One region of the Periweissella cryptocerci genome, then DNA from elsewhere that is predicted to be linked to it. Evidence: predicted binding sites of a transcription regulator. Region 1 holds the regulator's gene; the other holds the start of a gene.
What was found. The regulator LexA, encoded in region 1, represses DNA repair genes until DNA is damaged. The targets are predictions, from matches to a motif close to CNAACANNTGTTNG.

Region 1 (3,428 bases):
TTGGCGCACCACGCTGGAAGCAACCTCCCAAGCCAGTATGTGCTTATGCCTGCGAACCGGCAACGCAAAACATCCCAGCATTTTGTTGCACAAAATACTGAATCTAATCCTAACGCGATTAGATTAGCCTTGCAGGCTGGATGTCTGTCTTGGGCAATTCGGGATAGCTGGCAGTCTAATGGCTAAAGCCAAAAGACTGCTCACATTTGTAGCTACGCTGGACAAATAAGGCCCGGTCGGCTCTACCCTCAGCGACAAACCCGACACGTGGTGTCACGTCCCATTTCGGTGTAAAGCCTGCCGGCCACAAAGTGATTTTCAGTCACTCCGCTAGATAAGTGTGGAATTATTGATTACTGCTAAACTTGCAGCGACAAGGATTAGGGCATATTACTAGTCAGACTGCCTACTCAAATTAACGAAGAGGCTGGACTTTAGCTCGCACCGTGATGGCATAATCAGTAACGGGTTTGGTTACTGATTATGGATTTGTGAAGATGGTTACCGCGTTAGCGAACCAAGCTTCGCAAACATTTGAAGACCGCACTGTGGCTTCAAATGCTTGTCTTCCATCACGGTGTCCAGACTGGTTCCAGCCTCGTAGTGGGAATCGAACTGAGACACATATCCAAATCCCGCGCTAGAATAAATAGTAAATCACTTAGCGCACCACGCTGGAAACTATAGAAGCAACATTTAAAAAGAAGAGGAAAAATTTATGAGTACACACGCAGTTACGATTGTGACGCAATCGATGGTTGGCAATGAACCAGAACCGTTTTTTGATGTCATTACTTTTTTGGCAGATTTAGATGAAACACAGGCTGAAGACGTGGCTTACTTGCGGGAATTAGCCGAAAAGACACAACTTAGTCCAGCGTATGAAGAAGACGGGCAAAAAGTGTATGATGTTGTTGGCAAAGTGATTGATGTTTATGAATTAATTGATGAAATTACCTTTACGGGGAACCCAGAAGTTAATAGTCGCCAAATTTTGCCAGCTAAGCCAATGAACCTCGAACAATTTATCGAGACTTACTACAGCGATTACGTACTTGAGGACGCTGAAAGCTAACGTGTTCGTAATTTTAGAACGAGTATTAGCTGTTTATGCAAAAAATATCGAACAAATAACGAACGTTCGTTTGAAATGTTCTTCACTATTCGGTATACTATAAATAATAGATGAACTGAAAACAGTGAAAGAGGTGATCGCATGGTACGCGGCGAAAGCAAACAAATGGAAGTGCTTCGATTTATTTATGAGAAGCAATCACAAAAAGGTTATCCGCCAACAGTCCGTGAAATTGGTGAAGCGGTCGGCTTATCATCAACATCAACGGTCCATGGCCATATTGACCGCCTACAAAAAAAGGGTTACTTAAAAAAGGATCCAACAAAACCCCGGGCGATTGAAATCACACCACCAGGCCTTGAAATGCTTGGGGTTTCAGCAACGCCAGGTAAGATTCCGGTCTTAGGGGTCGTTACGGCAGGGGAACCAATCTTGGCCGTTGAAGAACGGACGAATGAGTTCTTTCCATTGCCTAGTGATTTAGAAGCGTATGATGGCGATTTATTCATGCTCAACGTGCGGGGAACATCAATGATTAATATTGGTATTCTCGATGGTGATAAGGTCATCGTCCGTAAGCAAGATCATGCTGATAATGGTGATATTGTGGTCGCAATGACCGACACGGATGAAGCAACTGTTAAGCGCTTCTTCAAGGAAAGTGATCACTTCCGCTTACAACCGGAAAACGACACGATGGCGCCAATTATTTTGACGGATGTCACGGTTTTAGGTAAAGTGGTTGGCTTATACCGGAATTCAGTCTATTAATAACAATAGGAGGTCCTGACTTTGGAAGCAGAAAAGTTACGCCAACGAATTAACGAATTAGGTGCAAAACGTAAAAAAGAAGGCTTAACTGAAGGTGAAGAACTGGAACGGCAAGCATTGCGTGAAGAGTTTTTGGAAAACTTTCGGAAGTCTTTCCGTTCACAAGTTGAAATGATGCAAGTCTTCGACGATAACGGCAAAGAAGTTACCCCTGAAAAAGTACGTGAAATTCAACGAAAGAAAGGGCTACGGGACGATTAGCCCTTTTTTTCTGTGTTAGAATAAAGTAAACTAGAATATGAACTTTAAAATGTAGGAGAAAAGACATGAATACAGCGCTCGCAATCGTATTAATTGTCGTTGCTTTGATTGTCGGTTTAGTTGCTGGCTTCTTCATTGCTCGTAAGTATATGGAAACTTACTTGAAGAAGAACCCACCAATTTCCGAAGACATGATTCGCTCAATGATGATTTCAATGGGTCAAACACCTTCACAAAAGCGTTTGAACCAAGTTATGGCATCTATGCGTAACAACAAGTAAGATAAATAAAAAAGCCACGACGCTAAGTCATGGCTTTTTATTTATAATATGCGTGTGGTTAACATGGTACGTAACCAGTTATTCTTCGGGGATTTTCGCTTTTTCGGGGTGTTGGTCAACGTAAACGAAATCCGGATTCAGCTCTTTATCCAAGGCGTCAAAGGCGGTTTGCATTTGAGCTCCGATTTCTTCGACGCGCGCTTCCGTTAATTTGTCACGGCGATCGATGTAAATGGGATCACCAAAGTTCAACTCAACGTTGTTACGCTTGAACAGGCCGCCAAATGTCAAAGGTCCTTGATAGACAATGGGCACGATTGGTTTGCCAGATAATTTCGCAATCATCATGGCACCAGACTTGATGTCGTTACTGTGACGCGAACCACTAGGGAAGATAATCAAGCCGAGATCGCCGCTTTTCAAGTTCTTGACGGGAGTTTTAATCACTGATGGACCAGGATTAGCTCGGTCAACGGGGAAGGCATTAGCGCCAACGAGAATCCATTTTAGGATGGGGTTCTTGAATAATTCGATTTTAGCCATGAAACTAAATTTCAATGGAGCCGCGGCTAACGCAAAGTAAATTGGATCCCACCAAGTCCGGTGTGGACCGGCTAAGATATAAGTACCTTCGGGTAATTTATCGTAGTTGCGAATTTGAGGTTTTCCATTGATAATATATAACAGGGCGCGAGCAAAACCGCGCAAAAATGAATAAAGCATATTCACACTCCTTTTTAAAAGTAATTCATATTTAACGTTAAGTATGCAAAATTTCAGGTAGTAAAGCAAGTAAGGAATAATATCAGATGGCAGAAATTAAATTAAATGCGGACGAACGGATTGATCAATTATATAGTAAAGATGTCAAAATAATTCAAAGTGATGCGGTGTTTTCTTTTTCATTGGATGCCGTCTTACTGTCCGAATTTGCCAAAGCGCCCAAAGGTGGTCATGGTTTGACAGTGGATTTATGTGCGGGCAATGGGGCAGTGGGACTGTTTTTTGCCAAGAAAGCCGCCGGCACAATTACCGAAGTG
Region 2 (3,428 bases), 870 kb from region 1:
CACGCTAGAATAAATAGAACAAAAAATGATATATTATTGAGGAATAATAATGTAGCTATGCTAATACGTATACTATGTTTAATTAGGAGAAGTAAACATAATGGAAGTTCAAATTGTTATTTCAGAAGGATTTGAAAGTCAACTGGTTAATGAGGGACAGACTCTAAATAAGGTTGTATCACCAACTTTAGTCTTAGGCGCCCGAGTTATCCCTACGGCGTTGTCATTTTCATTGAGTGTTTTTGTAGCTAACTTTGAGGATATTACTTCTTTTGAATTGGGATTAAAGGTTATCAATCTGAAAACGGACGACGTGGTTTTTGAATTACCAAATACTGATGTCCAACTCGATCCGAAGATGAATAGCGTTAATATGAATGCTGATTTGCGAAATGTTTTTATCGCAAATGCAGGTGCATTTAAAGCAGTTGCTACGATTGATGGAATGGAGTACAGCCAAAAGTTTTTCGTTGTGGAAACGGATGTCTCAAAGTAGGAGGTTTATCACATGTCATTTCAAAAGAATATTAGTTTGACTGGTACAGCTGCCCTTACTACGACACTTGTTTTTGGCACGCAAATGATTACGTTGCCGAGTGCAGATGCTAGTACCTCAGTAAAGACACCGACACATGAGATGAAAATTAATGAGGGTGTCTCGAATAATTTCACCCCTGATAGGTCCTTACTTGCAAAGTTAGATGATCAATTTGGTCAAAATCAATATCACTATGAATATGATTCTGACGTCCAGAAAATGGTATTTACAATTAACACCAGTAGGTCATCATTTGACACCGATTTTGACAAATTGAACGAGGTGGATAGTTGGATGGTTGAACATAACTTGAATCATTTATATCTGCTTGAACTTGATGAGGATGTATAATGTATGACTTTTTTAAATTCTACACTTTTGCCAGTAACGAGTATAAAGATGGAAATATAAAAGATGAACTAAGCCGGAGAATAATGATTTCTCGTGCATATTATGGGATTTATTACACCGTGCGTCGTGTAACTGGGGGACTAATTGGGCAAGTAAACCCTGATTATTCTGGCGGGAATTCGCATACGGGTATGTGGCAAGCCCTAGAATCTAGTAAGTATAGGTAATGGCAAACACCTGAAATAGAACAAGTTGGCACTTTGGGTTTGAAACTTATGCGTAAGCGAATTAAGGCTGATTATAAGGACGGCGAAGTTACTGATGTAGATGTACGTTTTGTCATAAAAAATTCAGAAAAGATAATTGAGTTGTTAGATATTGACGCAACAAATTTTTCTGTGGGTGATAGATAATGTATTGAATGAGGTTCTCTAATTGTGCGAACCTAACGTATTTTGCAGAAGTGCTGGCTTTATCAGACAAGAGAACACGCTAATGCTTTTTAATAAGTATTAGCGTTTTTTGTTGCATAATCCGCAACTGTAACCACAAGCACATTGATTGGATATGTCTGAAAATGTCCAATTTGGTAAAAAATATCAAGCATTTTTGGAGTCTGTTATAATTAAGGTAGCTTGATTTTGATGATGTAATTTAGCAAACGTTATTTTGAACGTGAAAAGGGGATACGAATTATGGCGGAATTAAAATTTGAAATTACAGAACACATTGCGACCTTATCGACGAATGCCAAAGGATGGACGACGGAATTGAATTTGATTTCGTGGAATGACCGTGATCCTAAATTGGATATTCGTTCGTGGGATCCTGAACATGGCAAGATGGGGAAAGGTATTACGTTGACTCCCGATGAAGCCAAGGAACTGCTCAGCGGTTTGCAAAAATTGATGATTGATTAGCATGCGAACTTGGGCTGCTGAAAGAAGGAGGACCTGATGGGAATAATTGCGGCGATAATAATTGGCGTGGCGAGTTTCTTTAACTATACTGCTTATGTGAATGGGGATGACTCGTTACAATTTGTCATTCAAGGGGTCGTTTTAGCGATTCTTGGGGTGATTGTGTTGGTGAGTTATCAAGGCGTGCGATTGAAAAAATACGCGTGGGAATGGTATAGCAATTTTACGTTGGGGTACGGGATCGTTATCTTGGCGTTCCTGGGTAGTTTGACGACGGGCGTTGTGCTGGTTTTGAACTATGCGGGGATTATTAATAGTTTGTAAAGAATTGTACAAGTTTATGAGGGAGCAGCTGATGATTGAAAAATTAACTAAAACTGACTATGCAGAGCTTTTTGCATTAATCAAATATGCGTTTCATAAAGTACCAACCGGTGGGGAGACGGCGTTTAATTTTTTTGCTGAACACTCACTTAATTATAGTTTTAAAAGTGACGGCAAAATTTCAAGTGATGTGATTGTGACGCCATTTGATGTCGATTTCTGGGGTACGACATACAAGGCAACTGGGATTGGGTATGTGGCGAGTTATCCGGAGACACGCGGGAATGGTGGTATTCGTGAACTGATGGCGCGAATTTTGGATGATGAATATGCAGATGGGGTGGTCATTTCGTATCTGGCACCATTTTCATATGGGTTCTATCGTCGGTTTGGCTATGAACAAATTTTTAATCATATGCAGCTGACTTGGGCGGCGTCCGATTTCCCCCATGGTGCCAAAACGGCAGGTGACATCAAACGGTTGTCATTTGATGAGGCGCAACCACTGATGGCCGCAGTCTATCGTGACAATCCGGAAATGCACCGCGGTGCGCTTAAACGGGCATCTTGGTGGTGGCAATATTGGTATGGCAAGAAGTTAGCTGGGCTGAACTTTGCGATTTATTTTGATGATGCGGGGCAACCACAGGGTTACGTGATTTATAACTTTGATGGAATGAATTTTAATATCAAAGAATGGGTGAACACTACGATGGCCGCGCAAAATGCGACGACGCGGTTCATTCAAAGTCACGCGGGGGCATTCGATACGTTCACGTACGTCTCGCCACAAAGCGATGCGACAAAGATTCGGGTCTTGCAGCAAATGCCTGAGCCTAATCGTGCCAAGGCGGAACTCGTACCAGATATGCAGGCGCGGATTGTGAATTTGGTAGAATTTTTGAACCAGTATCCGGTGCGTAATTATGTATCGCGTAGTTTTGTGATGGCCGTGCATGATGACAATGCCACTTGGAATGACGGTGCGTTTGCAGTTGCCGAAAACTGGCAAACGCAAAAACTAGCGACACCACCTGCCGAAGCCGAAGTTGATTTCAGCACTGATATTCAAGCGCTGACACAGTGGCTGATGGGGTATCGGACATTTGCCGAGTTAGTGTTTGCTGGCCGAATTACGGTCGCGGAGGATTTGGATGTCGCAGAATTTGACCGGCTGGTGCAAATTGAGAAGCCGATATTGGCGGATTATTTCTAGTAAATGAAAACCGACCTGACACGAGGGATTGTGTTGGGTCGGTTTTGTTTATAGGAAGAAAACGCATTTTGTGTATTGC

Region 2: a site for LexA is predicted at 1,548-1,561, ahead of EQG49_RS11655 (YdbC family protein). Genes of this name have one in related genera too.

Annotation. Positions count from the first base shown of each region.
Region 1 covers NZ_CP037940.1:464,036-467,463, reverse strand. Annotated here, with positions in the region: gene EQG49_RS02100 (hypothetical protein) at 719-1,075, shown strand; gene lexA (transcriptional repressor LexA) at 1,217-1,846, shown strand; gene EQG49_RS02090 (DUF896 domain-containing protein) at 1,868-2,107, shown strand; gene EQG49_RS02085 (YneF family protein) at 2,173-2,388, shown strand; gene EQG49_RS02080 (lysophospholipid acyltransferase family protein) at 2,467-3,111, opposite strand; gene EQG49_RS02075 (tRNA1(Val) (adenine(37)-N6)-methyltransferase) at 3,198-3,428, shown strand, end outside.
Region 2 covers NZ_CP037940.1:2,613,383-2,616,810, forward strand. Annotated here, with positions in the region: gene EQG49_RS11645 (hypothetical protein) at 101-496, shown strand; gene EQG49_RS11650 (hypothetical protein) at 509-889, shown strand; gene EQG49_RS11655 (YdbC family protein) at 1,585-1,809, shown strand; gene EQG49_RS11660 (hypothetical protein) at 1,846-2,133, shown strand; gene EQG49_RS11665 (GNAT family N-acetyltransferase) at 2,165-3,349, shown strand.